3 regions of the Paenibacillus sp. FSL L8-0333 genome follow, and region 2 is predicted to be linked to each of the others. Evidence: riboswitches for the same ligand, from Rfam matches in the RefSeq annotation. Region 2 holds a riboswitch; each other region holds the start of a gene.
What was found. A riboswitch is a leader RNA that binds a small molecule or an ion and turns the genes downstream of it on or off. The one in region 2 is predicted to bind cyclic di-AMP.

Region 1 (5,567 bases), 3.1 Mb from region 2:
AGCCCGTAAAAAAGAACTCCATTTAATGAGATCGAAATTTTTGGTGTTGGCAGAGATTAGACAAGCCCCCCAACTGCAACCTCCCTTACAGGTGAGCTTCAGAATACCATAACGGCAGCCTTCAGCCCCTTCCATTCCATAGTGAATAGGCTCGGGTTCATCCAATACAAATACTTCAATGCGGGATAGTCTGCGCTGGTCCATAGTAGGGTTCCTCCTTAGATTTCCAAAAGCTTTAAGTCTACATGATGAGTGACACTAGCCTTTTCTACACAGGCGAGCATTTCCATTTTATTCTCACAGACTGCGGTATGCTCTAGCCATAGTCGGAACTTCTCTTTCCGTATAACAGATAGATGTAAGGGAAAGGTGCTGCGGGATCTCAAGACATACCAACCGGCGCTTACATCTTTCCAAGGCTCCTTGAAGGCTGTAAACCACGGGAGTTTTTGATGCGATGACCAATCCTGCTGCTGTTGTTGTTCTCGAATTTTTTTATATATTTCATATACAATCTTAGAGTCTAAACAGTCTTTACAAGAAGAAGGTGTACTGAATTGGCGAAGGGCTTGGATCTGGTTCTGGCCAAATGCATAACCTACAATGTACCTGTGATTATTTTCTTCGAACCACAAGGCCCCGAAACAAACGTAATTTAGACTTATCGGCTCAAGCAGCCCTTGATGTATCCCTAAATAATAGTGCTTCAAAACATTCACCCCATCCAGCGTGCTATCACCTAATAGGCTCAGGTAACGCAAAAACCGCAGCAAGAGGAGGACCTCTGCTGCGGTTTTGGATTACAGGCAGATATACCTGGGCCAAAGCGTGGCGGATCAAGGGTCTCTCTCTTTACGCTTACGAGGTTAGCTGTCGGATTCGGACGGTGAGAGTCGCCCTACCTATTGAGACTTACGCAGTCTCCTTTGGATTCACCCCAAGTAGGCCAGGTGGCCTGATGGTTCCCCCGTTCCCTGCGAATGCAGGAACTCAGCGTTGATTGTTTTTCATGAATTAGATTCAACCCGAATCATACTCTTTTCAAGATTTTCTGTAAAAAACGGAAAATGTTCTTTTAGAGCGATTTTAACCATATCCTGCCGACTACGACTGAAAAACGAGGTAAATAGGTATTTATGGCGTGTTATCGAGCTCTTTCTCGCTCAACCTCAGCTTCTTGCGTTTCAACCTATAAAGGAAATTTGCAGTATTTTCACCCTAAAAAGGTGAATAAAATCACATGGGTTATAGATAGCGATTAAACGCTCGAAACTCGAGTAAACAAGAGATATAGAGAGATTAGATATCAAGTAAGCGCTATCTAATGGGAAAATAGTTTTTAATTTGCATTATTTTGGCATCATTCAGGTTTTACAAGTCTTCGTGCATAAGAGTATGATTACTCCTGTTTCAACGACAATCGAATATTTGATCCGCTTAATTTCCGATAAGGAAAGCGGGGGAACCAACAATCGGCAGCCGATGTGAGAGTCGGAAGCTGATTATGGGGTGAATCCTGTAGAGGGTGCGAGTGAGCTCGCATCTATACAGGTAGGGCGACTCTCACCGCCCGAATCCGACAGCTAACCTCGTAAGCGTATGGAGAGAGGATGAGTGCAATGTGACCGCTAGCGAGCCACAGAGGAGATCCTTTGTGGCTTTTTGCTGTGCTCTTAGAAGCAAAGCATTTATGGAGGCCTCCCCCAAGAGGTCGCTAAATTCATCATTAGCGGTATTTGTTAGGCAGCGTCTAATGACGTGACACAACCGAGCTTTAGGTTGTGCCCGAAAATGACGATAGGTCAACATCCTTTCGGAGATTTTCGTTGCCTCCTTGTTGTAAATGAGCAGGAGGAGAAAAAAGAGATGACGGATCAGAATGAATATGTGCTTGTATGTGCGCCTACAAAGGCGGGAGAACATTTCATTAAACTTCTGAAGTTCAGGGGTATTAAGATGGCGGGATTAACCAACAATCTGGCTGAGAAAGCTTTACTAGAGGAGCTCGGAATCGAGCAGGTTATTCTAGTGGATACCCGCCATCAGAGCACTTGGTTTCGCCCATCGTTCCCGGTAGGCAGGGTATATCTGTTTGAGAGCAGCTTTCCGCTTTGCTGCCGCTATATTCAGATGTGCCGTACCTGGACGACACAGCCAATTTTTGTGATTACAAGTTCTATAAATCCTAGATTGGTCTATAAAAGACTTGGTGCGAGCTATGTAATCTATTCCCATAGTGGTGATGCTGATTTTCTAATCGATAGATCACCTCATCAAGGATAATGGAAGGAGTGCGGAAGATATGAGGGATCTGTATATGGTGGCTTCGTTAGCTGTAATTTACGGGTTATTTTATGGCTTTATGCGCTGGTGCGCAGGTGTAGTTGAGGATACGGGGAGGGATAAGCTGTGATTCTAGTAATCGCTGTTACCCTACTGTTGTTTATATATCTGGTTTACGCGTTGATTCATCCTGAGAAATTTTAAGGAGGGGCATTCATGGGCATTTTGCAAATAGTCGTCGTAATTGTAATTCTCATCTTGTTGGTCAAGCCGATGGGGACGTATTTATATCATGTATTTTCTAACGAACCGAATCGTACGGATCGCTGGTTTGCAGGCACAGAGAAAGGTATTTATAAGCTGATCGGCCTGAAAAAACGGGACGGAATGTCCTGGAAGAAGTATGCACTCAGCTTTGTTTTAACTAATATCGTACTGGTTGCTTTCAGTTATATTTTTCTAAGATTACAGCGGGGATTGCCGCTGAACCCGAATGGAATTGCCGATATGGAACAGACGCTTTCATTAAATACGGTGATCAGCTTTATGACCAATACGAACCTGCAGCATTATAGCGGGGAGACGGGACTATCGTATTTTTCACAAATGGCAGTCATCACGATGATGATGTTCACGTCTGCAGCGAACGGATTTTCTGTTGCGGTTGCTTTTGTCAGAGGGATTACAGGACAGAAATCAGTCGGAAATTTTTTTGAGGACTTCGTAAAAGCACATATTCGTGTATTCATTCCATTAGCTCTGCTAGTTTCATTGGTGCTGGTAGGATTGCATGTGCCACAAACGCTCAAGCCATCGCTTGAGGTCACTACACTCGAAGGGCAGACGCAACAAATCGCTATCGGTCCAGTCGCTTCTTTGGAGTCAATTAAACACTTAGGTACGAATGGTGGCGGCTTCTTCGGAGCCAATTCAGCGCATCCTTTTGAGAACCCTAATCCACTTACGAACGTTCTGGAGATTCTCTCTATGTGGATGTTGCCAGCCTCTTTGCCATATATGTACGGGTTGTTCGCTAAGAACAAACGTCAGGGCTGGGTGATTTTCACAGCAATGATGACCTTGTTCGTTCTGCTGCTGGGGCTGAATTATTATGCGGAAACTAAAGGGAATCCCGCTATTAATGCGCTGGGGATCGAGTCTTCGCAAGGCAGCATGGAAGGTAAAGAGGTACGTTTTGGGATCCCGCAATCTTCTCTGTTCACTTCGGTAACAACGGCAGCTACGACAGGTAGTGTTAACAATATGCATGATACGCTGACACCGCTGGGTGGCATTACCCCTCTGGCCCTAATGATGCTCAATAACGTCTTCGGGGGAAAAGGTGTAGGACTAATCAATATGCTGATGTATGCCATCATGGGCGTCTTCTTATGTGGACTAATGGTTGGCAGAACACCAGAGTTTCTCGGGCGAAAGATAGAAGCCAAGGAGATGAAGCTGATTGCGATTGCTATCCTTGTGCATCCGTTCATTATCCTTGTACCAACAGCAGGTGCGTCTTAACGGACTTGGGCAACGGTTCCATCACGAATCCCGGATTCCATGGACTTAGCCAAGTGTTATATGAATATGTCTCTTCTGCCGCGAACAATGGTTCAGGATTTGAAGGGCTTGCGGACAATACCACCTTTTGGAATGTTACAACCGGGATCGTAATGCTGCTTGGCCGTTATGTCTCTATAATCGCAATGCTGGCAGTTGCAGGTTCACTGATCCAGAAGAAGCCGGTTCCTGAGACGATTGGCACATTCCGCACAGACAATGGTCTGTTCACCGGAATTCTGATTGGTACGGTAGTGATTATCGGTGCGCTGACGTTTCTGCCGGTCATTGTGCTCGGCCCGATTGCAGAATATTTGACCTTACGGTAGGAAGAGGGAGAACAAGATGAGTACTGTAAAAAGAAAAAAGCTGCTGACGGGACCCATACTCCTAAGCGCTGTAAAGGATAGCTTTATTAAGCTTAACCCGGTGACGTTAATCAAAAATCCGGTCATGTTCGTAGTCGAAATCGGCACGATTATTGTATTGCTTATGGTACTGGCCCCCGGATATTTTAATGCAGAGAAATCGGTAGGCTTCAATATCACGGTGTTGTTCATTCTGTTATTCACAGTGCTGTTTGCCAACTTCGCTGAAGCGCTGGCTGAAGGCCGCGGGAAGGCCCAGGCGGATTCGCTTAAGAAAACGAAACAGGATATCACAGCTAATAAGCTCGTTGGAGGGTCTGTGAAGACCGTTTCTTCCTCCGAGCTGCGGAAAGGAGATATCGTGATCGTCAGTCAGGGAGAACTTATCCCTGGCGATGGTGAAGTGATTGAAGGGCTGGCCTCCGTAGATGAATCGGCAATTACAGGTGAATCTGCACCTGTTATTAAGGAAGCCGGCGGAGATTTCGGCTCAGTCACAGGCGGCACCCGGGTAGTTAGTGATGAGATTAAAGTCAAAATTACCAGTGATCCCGGTGAGTCATTCTTGGATCGGATGATCTCCCTCGTTGAAGGGGCGAAACGTCAGAAGACACCCAATGAAATTGCACTAAATACACTCTTGATCAGTCTGACGTTGATTTTCCTGATTGTAGTAGTGACCTTGCGGCCTATTGCGACTTACCTGGGCGTTGATCTAGATATTCCTGTTATGATCGCCTTGCTGGTCTGTCTGATCCCGACCACAATCGGGGGACTGCTCTCCGCTATCGGGATAGCAGGGATGGACCGCGTCACACAGTTTAATGTCCTTGCTATGTCAGGGAAGGCCGTTGAAGCTGCCGGCGACATTAATACAATGATTCTAGATAAGACCGGTACGATTACTTTCGGAAACCGGATGGCGAGTGATTTTGTGCCAGTTGGAGATGAAACGGAAGCTGAGCTTACGGCTTGGGCAGCTATTAGTTCGCTAAAGGATGAGACTCCGGAAGGACGTTCTGTTATTGAGCTGGCTAAGAAGCTGGAACGCAGCTATGACAGCAAACTTGCTGAAGGCGGAGAGCTCGTAGAGTTTAAGGCTGAGACCCGGATGAGTGGTATAGATCTGCGTGATGGACGATCTGTTCGTAAAGGGGCAGTCGATTCCGTGAAGAAATGGGTACAGTCGAAGGGCGGAGTCATTCCCGCGAACCTCGACAGTAATTCCGATGCTATCGCTCGAATGGGGGGGACCCCGCTTGCTGTTGCGGTAGACAACCGGATTTATGGACTTATTTACTTAAAGGATACAGTTAAGCCAGGCATGAAAGAGCGGTTTGATGAGCTGCGAAA
Region 2 (5,567 bases):
AAAGCACTAACTGCCGAACCTGCTAGTGTCAATCGCAAGGGGGTCAGGCCATTAAAAGAAAGCGAACCGATTCCGAATACGATAAAAGAGGCCACAGCGGCACCGATAAAGCAATACAACATTAGTGAAGTGAATGAGAGTGAGGGTGCAAAAGCAAATACTATTGCCAGCGCTACTCCTGCTCCTGCATTCAAGCCTAACAGCCCTGAATCCGCAAGCGGGTTTCTTGTCATCCCCTGCATGATAGCCCCTGCTACTGCGAAGCAAGCACCGACTAAGGCGCCAGCAATAGCACGTGGAAATCGCAGTTCTCTGATCACCTGATGTTTTTGTAAATCTGGATTGAAATGAAATATAGCTTCCCATACTGTAGCTAACTTGATATCTGCCGCACCCACTGAGACCGAAAGTGCCAATCCGAAGGCAATAGCAGCAAGTCCAAAAATAAGAATACCAATGGCAGCTGCCGGTCGGGTATGTAGAGCTTTTTTGGGTTCATTGTTAATACGATTTGCGAAATCTGAGGGTGAAACCATGGGTTGTCTCCTTATTCAATAGTTACAATGGTTTATATGATAACAACAATCATTCTCATTATCGCAAAAATATTTATGTTGTACAATTGCAGGAACGATTTTTCCGTACTATGGGATTGGTTTATAAAAAAATGGTGCAGATCTTTGTATCACGAGATACTTGATCTGCACGCCCTTCCCCACCGAAATGATCAGTCTCATTCATGGTGAATTACGACTTTTATTTCACAAGACTTTTTAGCACATCGTCAATGATTTTGCTGCCAGCGTTCGCACCACTGTAAAGCCAGCTGCTTGTTGAGCTCATTTCATGCACATTTCCAGCTTTTACAGCTGGGATGCCCTTCCAAATTGCACTATCTAAGATCTCCGAACCCTCAGTCTTATCACTATTTACAAGGAAAATATGATCTGCAGTCAGCTCAGAAAGCTTCTCTAGCGAGATCGGATTCCAAGTTGCTCTTGTTCCTACTGGGATCTCTGTTACTAAGTTAGGCAGCTTTACGCCAAGGTCTGTATATAATACAGCACCACTGCTGCGGGTTTCGTCTACAATATAGAAGTTTTTTTGCACCAACCATAGAATAGCCGCGGACTCTTGTCCAATAGCTCCTGCAAGCTGTTCTTTCGCAGCCGCTGCTTTAACATCATAATCTTTAATGGCTTTTTCTGCTTCAGGGGTTTTGTTCAAAATCTCACCAATCTTGAGCAAAGATTTGCGCCAATCTTGATTTAGTTCATCCCCAATTACATAAGTGGGTGCAATCTTATTCAACTGATCGTAAATCCCGTTCTGAACAGAAGACTCCGATGGGATGATAATAAGATCCGGAGCAAAGCTGGTTACAGCCTCTAACGGAAGATCGTAACTAATTGTAGGAACATCCTTCAATTCAGTGGCCAGATAATCCTGAACGCCATTTGTAACTGACCATTGAGCTACTGGAGTCACACCCAGAGTTACCAATGAGTCTTCCAAATATGAACCCAGGACGCGCTGTGGATTAGCCGGAATCGTTACTTCATGGCCCATTGCATCTGTTAATGTCTTAGGAGCAGCAGGTGCCTCTGTAGATTCTGCTGTAGGAGCTGTTGTAGGCGCTGTTCCTGCATTTGATGAACTTTCAGCATTATTATTACCACAAGCGGAAAGTAATAGCGTCATCACTATTAGTCCGCTCATTGTCACTTTCATGCTTCCTGATCTTTTTCTGTTAAGCCAAAACATTAAAAACCCTCCTATATGTAACTGCTTTGATATTCAAAGGTGACCTTTACCTCTGCTTCACTTTTAAATGATATTGATTCTCATTCTCTGTGTCAACATATAAATTTCAAATTCTGTGGATTTGCAACAATTTCCTTCATATAAAATACAAAAGAGGTTATATTCCGAACGTTCCGGATATAACCTCATCTTTAATCTTCTACTTATTTATTTAAATGATAAGGGACAGTCGCTACTACAACGTCCTTTTGATTCATTAGATACGAGCGGATTAAAAAGCTGGTCTGATTATGAAGCACGGCTTGCCACCAATGTTTGGTAATAAACTGTGGAATCAGAATCGTGATGTGATCCGTCGCAGCTGTCTTCCACTCAACCGTATCGATAAACTTCACTAACGGACGAATGATACTACGATATCTGGAGCGAAGTACAATCAGGCGTACGCCTGGATTCCATTCCTCCCACCGTTGCTCCATCTTATGAATGTCTTCTTCATCAAAGCCTACATACACAGCAACAACATTATCTGTTAGAGACTTCGCATAGCTGATGGAATGTAATACAGCACGTGTAACCCCTGCAACAGGAACAACTACAGTACTTCCTTTAATTATAGGTTTATCAGTAGCCGGACATATACGCAGTTGATCCGCAGTGTTCAAATAGTGCTTATGAATACGGTGGAACACGAACATTACAGCAGGTAAGAAAATGAATGCCATCCATACGCTTGAGAATTTAGTAATAATAAATATAAGCGTAATCGTCAATGTAGTCAGCATACCGATGGTATTTACAACAAATCTTTTCACCCATCCAGCAGGTCTTGTTTTGATCCAATGCACCATCATCCCCAGTTGGGATAAGGTAAAAGGAATGAACACGCCTACCGCATAAAGTGGAATCAAACCTTCCGTATTCCCATGGAATGCAGCCACAAGTATGATAGACATAACTCCTAGAAAAATAATGCCGTTTGAGAAGCCCAGGCGGTCACCACGGACCATAAATGCGTGTGGCAGATATTTATCTTTTGCAAACATAAAGGCAAGCAGCGGAAACGCTGAATATGCTGTATTAGCTGCCAAGAACAAAATCACTGCTGTAATCCCTTGAATGAAAAAGTACAATCCGCCACGGCCAAAGGTCGATTCAGCGATCTGAGAGACAACCGTAGCCTTTTCATCTGGCACAATACCATACCAATACGCCAGCACAGTGATTCCGGTAAACATAAAGCCAAGGATAAGTCCCATGATCATTAGCGTCTTGGCTGCATTCTTCTCAGCCGGTGCTTTAAAGTTTGGGATCGCATTAGATACGGCCTCAACCCCCGTTAGGGCTGAACAACCAGAGCTAAACGCTTTTAATAGTAGAAACAAACTTACATTAGATACGGCGCTGCCTATTTCAGGAACATTCGCATGCGCGCCACCCATTGCATATTTAACGATACCGGAGATAATCAGAACAACAATCGAAACCACAAACAAATACACTGGAATTGCGATGAACGAAGCCGATTCAGTCACTCCGCGAAGATTAATGATTGTTAATAGAACGATAACAGATACAGCGATGAGAACAGTATGATTATGAAGACTTGGAAAAGCCGATGTGATCGCATCCGTCCCTGCCGAGGCACTAACCGCTACGGTAAGAATGTAATCCACCAATAATGAACCCCCAGCGAGCAGCCCTGTCGGAATACCAAGATTGCTCTTGGCTACGATATAAGCTCCGCCTCCTTGCGGATAAGCAAAAATCGTCTGCCGATAGGATAAAATCAGGATGGCCAGCAGGCCCAATACGGCTAATGCAATTGGCAGGGAATACCAGATGGCAGTAAACCCGGCAGCCACCAGTACAATCAGTATTTGTTCCGTTCCGTAGGCTACAGACGAGAGCGCATCAGAAGACAGGACAGCCAGTGCTTTAACCTTGGATAACTTTTCATGATCGAGTTCATTCGACTTCATCGGACGTCCGATCAATAGTCGTTTTACCTTGCTTACCATGGTGGATACAGTTCCTTTCTTTGGGAGCTGAAACGGAATTTCCGTGCGCTGTTTTCATCGGTGGATTTCATAAATGCAGACACAAAAATAAGCATACGGAAATGATCCGCATGCTTATGCATGGTCATTTTCCCACCTTGCTTACGAGGTTAGCTGGCGGATTCGGGCTGTGGTTATAGCCCTACGGTACAGGTCTGTTCGACCCGGTTCCGATTCACCCCATTGGCATGAATGCCAAGTTTGGTTCCCCCGTTTTTCCTAAGAAAATTCAGCGCATATTCAACTTCTCACAAGGTCTAATATTAGTCTACAAAGTGCCTACAGTAAAGCGTTGAAAAAAATGAAAAAAGAATGAAAAAACATCCAATAAGCTCAAATATAGCGTCTTATTGGATGCTCTCTTTCATTATCTTCAATTATCCCTCTAGCCCGTGATTTTAATACCTTTTCAGCTTTTTTGTAACTTCCAAAGCGAAAACTAAAATCCTAAGCTCTCCTCTGCATCTACTTCAATCATTTCTTCTTCCTTACGTCCATACCAAAGAAGGAGACTAATTAGAGCAAAAGCGATTAAAGCTAACAAAGGAATCGTAATAAATCCGAAGTAGTTCAAGTAATCTTTATTACAAGGAACACCAATTGTACAAGGTAGAACTTTACTTAACGCTGGAATCTTCTGTTCCGCATAATGATAGATTGAGATACTGCCACCAATCAAACTTAATGGAAGCACATAAGGAATGATGCGCTTATCTCCACGGAAAGTGGCAATTCCCAACAAAAATAACTGCGGATACATAAAAATCCGCTGAAACCAGCAAAGCTTACAAGGTTCATATTTCAAGACTTCACTTAAATACAAGCTACCAGCTACAGCAACCAAAGAGACAAACCAGGCCAGATAGAGGCAGTTACGCTTGCAAAAAGATAGGAATTTTGTCACTTTGCCTCCACTGCTTTTGCGGCGGTGTTAATTTCAGATGTAATCGCTTCAATATCGAAAGGTTCAGCCGTTTTCACCCCATTAATGTAGAGCGAAGGCGTAGTTGTCACGCCTGCGTCAGTTGCCAACTGAATGTCTTTCTTCAGCTCATCTGCATAAGTTTTCTCTTGGATGTCTTTACGCAACAGATCGTAATCGATCGCTAATTTCTCTTTTTCAGCAAGGCTTATCAAGAAATCCTCAGTGGCCCATTCGTCGCTCTCATCCCCTTGCTGCGCATATACAGCATCATAGAACTTCCAGAATTCATCCTTATTCTGATGGTATACAGACAATGCAGCTAGTGAAGCTGTCTCAGAGTCAGGACCAACGAAAGCCATATTTACAAAGTAAAGAGCTGCTTTTCCCTCGTTGACAAAATCTTGAACAATTTTCGGTTTCATGGAGCCAGCAAACTGGGAACAAGCTGGACATTTGAAATCGCCAAATTCAACAAGCTTAACAGGTGCATCCTCATTACCAATCCTAGGTAGCTCACTGTAATTGAATTCTACCGGTTCTCCTGTAGAGACATTCTTTGCTGCATCTTTCGAAGCTAACATAAACAATCCAACAAAAATGATAACTACTACAGCTATTGAACTAATAACTAAAATTCTCGTTTTCTGCTTCTGTTGCTCCTGTTCTACCCGTCGTTTCTCTTGTTTGCTCAACTGGGGAACATTTGGACTTTTTTTAGGTTTACTCAAGGAGAATTCCTTTCTGTCCTCTAGGGACTAATGTAGTTTTTATCATATACATTTAAAATTATATAATTATTAATCTCTTTTTGGCAAACA
Region 3 (5,567 bases), 3.2 Mb from region 2:
TTGTTAAGCGATAAGCCTCTTCTCTCTGCTGAGATTGACCCTGAACATTCCATCTTATTGGAGAGCAAACATCTAAACAACTTTAGGCTGGCGGAAATAGAGCCCAAGACGCTCTCTCGCTGGACATTAAGTGTAACTAAACTACTTGAAACCGTGCTCGGAACTCTTGTCTGGTGAGGTGAATGATTGTGAGAACATCGATAACCCGCGGCTGGCAAAGCATGAAGGAGCAATTTTATATTTTAATTCTGCTCTTCATCTACCGACTGCTCTGGGGCTACTTTATGTATGGTTTCATCCGATCTGCTATTATTCCAATTCTACTGCGCTATCCGGATAAAGACGCCGGAGGCAGCGGTATGGGCAGACTGTTGTATTATATCGAGGGACAGTTCAGCTTGAATACGGACCCTGCGATACGCACTTGGTTATGGATGCTTCTGGCGCTTGTTGTCTTGCGACTTCTGCTTTCCCCTTTCATAAGGGCAGGATTGCTGCATGAGCTCCACCAGGAGCGAAAGGGCGAGCGTGGACTGTTCTTTTTCCCTGGCATGAAGATCTATGGACTACCTGTCTTAGTCTTTAGCCTAATCGAATGGGTGCTGACCCTGCTGCCGCTTTACTGGCTTGCTCCAAAAATGTACGGGCTGTTCTTATCCTCTTTGTTTAACTACGCTTTGTTACTTCATTTAGTACCATACGTATTGGCATGGCTTATATATATTTTTATCGTGCGCCTGTTTCTTCTATATATGCAGTTTGGTTACACCGGCGGTACAGGAATGTTCTCCTCACTGATCATCTGCTTGCGGTCACTGATTCCTGCTATAGGTGTTTCCATTGTACTTGGGGCGGGAGGCCTGCTCTTACTGCTAGTGTGCGGACTGACGGGTCTGTTCTGTCCCGGCCTACCGGCACTTATAATACGGCAAATCTCACCACTACCTTCTACGCTCTTAAAAATGTGGGGAATCTCTGCACAATATCATCTATGGCGTAGCAAAGCATTTCCACAATAAATCAACCTTATTTGACATAATAAAAAGGTCCCAATTCCTGTATTCAGGAGCTGGGACTTTTTCTCATTACGGATAACTTAAGAGTATTTGCAAAATCGTAAAAGCTCTGTTACAATAAGTCCTGTGCTATTAGTAACAATTTTGTAATCAATTGAAACGATTCCTACATAACTAAATGTATTTATCGTAAGTGTAACTGTCGAAACGTCATTCTCTGGTGCTTAACACGCCTAATTCCTTTGCACCGGGAAGTGGGGGAACCATATTTTGGGTGAATTGATCTCGCTTTACAGGGATCATAGGGAATCTTCTACCGAACCCTTAAGCTAACCTCGCAGGCCTTGGAAGGAGTACATCTTTTGAAAAGACATAATTTAAGAAAAAAATGCGTCGCTGCGGCGCTAGGACTTGTAATGGCATTATCTATTGGTGGAGGAAGCGCCTTTGCCGACTCTAAAATGGACTCTGTAATCTCAAAGACTATTGGAGTTGCCTATAAAACCGGAGGTACAAGCACTGCCGGATTTGATTGCTCTGGATTTACAAAGTATGTATTCAAGAATGTGGGTCTTACTTTACCTCGTACATCAAAAGCTCAATATAGCGTTGGAACTGCTGTATCCAAAAGCAATCTGCGTTCTGGTGATCTAGTGTTCTTTAACACACTTGGCAATGGAGTATCCCATGTCGGCATTTATGTTGGAAACGGAAAATTCGCACAATCGTCCTCTTCGCGTGGAGTGACCATCACTTCACTCAGTCAGGCCTACTGGGCCAATCGTTATGTTGGCGCTAAAAGAGTAATGAGTACTTCAGCTTATCAAGCTGTAGCCTTCGATTGAAACCTTCCTCACAATTACAACTATATGAACCTGAATCTGATTATGCCCGTAATCAAATTCGGGTTTTTCTTTATTCCATAATATATTTTTACACTATTAGAGCCCAATTGAAACACGTTTATTTGATAAAAATTGCAATTATATTAAAAATTAGGTCATTATTAACGCTTACATATGCCTTTCTACCGTAAAAATGCCAATTTTTCTGCATTAATATGTTAAAAACGATTGCCAAGCGGCTTTCTGTTTGTTACAATTAGCGCAGTGAGATTTTAGTAACATTTTTGTAATCATTAAGTTGTTATTTACAAAGGTTTTGTCATGTATTGATTACAAGCTAATCCTAATCAACAGTATGAGCCGAGTTTCCTAACTATTAGGAAAACGGGGGAACCAACTTTGGGTGAATTGACCTCCATTATATAGAGGGGTCATAGGGGACCTTCAACCGAACCCTTAAGCTAACCTCGTAGGCATTTGGAAGGGGTATACACTTTTGAAGAAGAAGTTAGCAGCAGCAGTACTAAGCTTTTCCATCATCCTCACCATCGGAGCAGGAAGCGCTTTCGCAGATTCCAAAATGGATAAAGTGATTGACAAGGCCATCGGTACTAAATACGTATCCGGCGGTATATCCACTAACGGATTTGATTGCTCCGGATTTACAATGTATGTGTTTGATAAGATTGGCATTAACCTTCCACACCAATCAGGTTCCCAATATCAAATGGGCACAGCAATCTCCCGTGATGATATAAGAGCCGGAGATCTTGTATTCTTCAATACAAGTGGCAAAGGTGTCTCCCATGTCGGCATTTATGTCGGTGAAGGTAAGTTCGCACACGCTTCTACCTCACGCGGTGTTACGATTAGCTCTCTGAGTGATAGCTACTACGTGAAACGCTACGTTGGTGCCAAGCGCATTATGAGCACAGACGCTTACCAATCGGTTGCTGCTGAATCGGAAGACAATGATGATGTGCAATAAATAACGTACATAGGCTCTTTTCCAAGGTACTCTTGGAGGAGAGCTTGTTTTTTTGTCTTATTACTTATTTACCCCTCTCATAATTTGTAAAACATTCCCCTCATATAAAGTTTCTGAGTCGAACCTCCCCCATTTTGTATATAATTAGTAATATAGCAATGTCCTCGTGAAAGGAGATCGTTGACCTTATGATAAATCCCTCGGTAACTTTTCATGTTGTTCCTATGGAGGCAATTCACGGAGAAGCTATTTGTAAGTGGAGCTATACGCCCCCATATAATATTTATGGCTGGATGCCGTGGGAGCAGATGCAGGCTCTTGGCATCGAGTTTGGTGATCCGCAGCTCCGGGAGGAACAATATATCTCCATATTAAATGAAAATGAGGTTTTGTGCGGATTCGCACAGTTGTTCCCGATGGAAGGAGTCGTCCGTTTAGGAGTTGGGATGCGCCCCGATCTATGCGGCCATGGTTTAGGCAAACTATTCGTAGATGCCATCGTCCAGACAGCGTTGAATCGTTATCCTGATCGTGAGATAGATCTGGAAGTCCTGACCTGGAACCAACGCGCCATTCGAACTTATCAAAAATGTGGATTTACGATTACAGATACGTATGAACGCCGCACACCTACAGGAGACAAACCTTTTTATTGCATGGTCTATGACAAATGATATTAAATACCAGATATTTCATAAGAATGATTGTATTCTCGTTCATTTTTTTGTCACAAACCCTATGATAACGCTTCACCATAAGCTATAATGTAGGGAGCAGCTTACATAGAAGGGACGAATTGGGATGCAGAAATGGATCATGAGCGGTTTGTTTTTTGCCGCCTGTGCCTTTGCGGTAGTACTCATGTTTACACTTCCGGGTAAAGAAGAGGTAGCAGAAGAAAATAAGCCCACGATGCCGGTAGTTCAACTGGACGCCGCAAAGGCAGAAGCAACCGTGAAAGCCAGCTGTATCACCTGTCACGGCGATCAGCTTCAAGGTGGAGTTGGACCAAGTCTTCAGAATGAAGGCGGTCAGCATGACGCTGAGGAAATCTACAGCATCGTCACCAAAGGACGTGGCCAAATGCCTTCCTTTAAGGAGAAGCTAGCTCCTGAAGAGATCGCCAACGTCGCACTCTGGCTCTCAGAGAAAAAGTAACCAGCCAAGCAACCAAAAACGCCCGTGTATGAGATAGGTGACTATCTGTGCACGGGCGTTTATTTTATGATTTTGGCTAAACTAATGATTTTTTTCAAAGGCTTCATTAAATTCATGCGCCTCTCGAAGATCTAGAGCTGTAATCCCATCTTCTTCATTAGATTTCAGGCGCAGGGTAACTGTTTTATAATCAATCGTAATATGTGGATGGTGATCGAAGGCTTCTGAAATCGTGGCTACTTCATCCACAAACGCAATGCCCTTCATATATTGGCTGAACATATATTTTCGCACCATAACATTATCTTCCAGTTTCCAGCCCTCCAGCTTGGTGATCTCCTCACGCAGTTCCTCTTCCGTAAATAACAATTCGTTTCCTCCCTTACAAAAAATTGCAGTAAAGTGCGTAGTTCCCTTTACTTGTCTTAGGCGTTAAACAAAACATCCCTTAGCTTCTGAGGTCCAAGGGATGTGCCAGGATAAAGGCGATATTTTCGATTAAATGTATTCACAAATCCCAGCGATTATAACTCGGCTTTATCAATTTTAACACGGGCTACTAACTACGGGCAAATTACGTCCAGACGTCTCCTCTGCCTAAATCAAAACTACTGAAGCCAAATCCTCTTCGCCAACTAGAATATTAATGCGGTGCGTGTCCTTATCGTAAATAATTACGCCGCTCCCCACTTCAATCATAGGTTCATTACCCAGCGCGAAGAAAAGATCCTCAGCCAATGCTTCCCATACCTCCAGCTTTGATTCTTGGGGTAGTTCCTGCCACTCGTCCGGATCCATCTCAAAAAATAAATATCCATCGGAAATTCGTCCGACGGCTTCGGTCAAATCGGTTAGAATTTCACCGTAATCTCTACCATGCTTTACACCCACGTATATCACTCCGTTTTCTTCACAGATGAATAATTACTTACCTTATCCATTATAGCCGAAAAAATGACTTCACAAAAAACCGAATGATGTCGATAAATAAGAATATACGTTAATTCGGTTTCGCACAGAGTGCCCTGCCGCTGTTTCAAGGATGATATACGCGGCATTGTCGGAACACATCTTAAATCTCACGGACGAGGTGCAAAATGGAAATTTCAACAATAATTGGTTTAATTTTTGGTTTGGTTGCTGTAATCTGGGGCATGATCCTCAAGCACGCTCCACTTCATGCTTTGGCCACACCCGCTGCTTACGTTATTATCTTGGTGGGTACGGCAGCTTCTATTTTCATGGCCTTTCCTTTCAACGAGGTCAAAAAGATTCCAAGTCTGTTCAAAATGATTTTTATCAAAAAGAAGTTAATCAGTAAACCCGAATTAATCACTATGTTCATGGAATGGGCTTCTATCACACGGCGTGAAGGTCTGTTGGCTCTAGAATCAAAAGTCGATGAAATAGAAGATAACTTCCTCAGAAACGGCATGCGGATGATTATTGATGGAAATGATCAGGATTTTGTCCGCGATGTCCTCATGGAGGATATCCACGCCACAGAGGATAGACATAAAGCAGGAGCCCTCATTTTCTCACAGGCAGGTATGTATGCTC

Region 1: another riboswitch for cyclic di-AMP. It lies ahead of NYE72_RS02675 (hypothetical protein); the one in region 2 lies ahead of NYE72_RS16550 (APC family permease).
Region 3: another riboswitch for cyclic di-AMP. It lies ahead of NYE72_RS00540 (C40 family peptidase); the one in region 2 lies ahead of NYE72_RS16550 (APC family permease).

What each region holds. Positions count from the first base shown of each region.
Region 1 covers NZ_CP150186.1:600,841-606,407, forward strand. Annotated here, with positions in the region: gene NYE72_RS02665 (hypothetical protein) at 1-204, opposite strand, end outside; gene NYE72_RS02670 (hypothetical protein) at 219-773, opposite strand; cyclic di-AMP (ydaO/yuaA leader) riboswitch at 842-1,006, opposite strand; cyclic di-AMP (ydaO/yuaA leader) riboswitch at 1,425-1,614, shown strand; gene NYE72_RS02675 (hypothetical protein) at 1,867-2,283, shown strand; partial or broken gene kdpA (potassium-transporting ATPase subunit KdpA) at 2,500-4,175, shown strand; gene kdpB (potassium-transporting ATPase subunit KdpB) at 4,192-5,567, shown strand, end outside.
Region 2 covers NZ_CP150186.1:3,713,998-3,719,564, forward strand. Annotated here, with positions in the region: gene NYE72_RS16540 (iron ABC transporter permease) at 1-536, opposite strand, end outside; gene NYE72_RS16545 (iron-hydroxamate ABC transporter substrate-binding protein) at 757-1,764, opposite strand; gene NYE72_RS16550 (APC family permease) at 1,968-3,785, opposite strand; cyclic di-AMP (ydaO/yuaA leader) riboswitch at 3,910-4,069, opposite strand; gene NYE72_RS16555 (disulfide oxidoreductase) at 4,264-4,728, opposite strand; gene NYE72_RS16560 (DsbA family protein) at 4,725-5,477, opposite strand.
Region 3 covers NZ_CP150186.1:110,525-116,091, reverse strand. Annotated here, with positions in the region: gene NYE72_RS00555 (M1 family metallopeptidase) at 1-177, shown strand, start outside; gene NYE72_RS00550 (hypothetical protein) at 189-1,019, shown strand; cyclic di-AMP (ydaO/yuaA leader) riboswitch at 1,237-1,375, shown strand; gene NYE72_RS00545 (C40 family peptidase) at 1,433-1,861, shown strand; cyclic di-AMP (ydaO/yuaA leader) riboswitch at 2,210-2,352, shown strand; gene NYE72_RS00540 (C40 family peptidase) at 2,397-2,849, shown strand; gene NYE72_RS00535 (GNAT family N-acetyltransferase) at 3,038-3,523, shown strand; gene NYE72_RS00530 (cytochrome c) at 3,651-4,007, shown strand; gene NYE72_RS00525 (4a-hydroxytetrahydrobiopterin dehydratase) at 4,089-4,376, opposite strand; gene NYE72_RS00520 (hypothetical protein) at 4,605-4,898, opposite strand; gene motA (flagellar motor stator protein MotA) at 5,105-5,567, shown strand, end outside.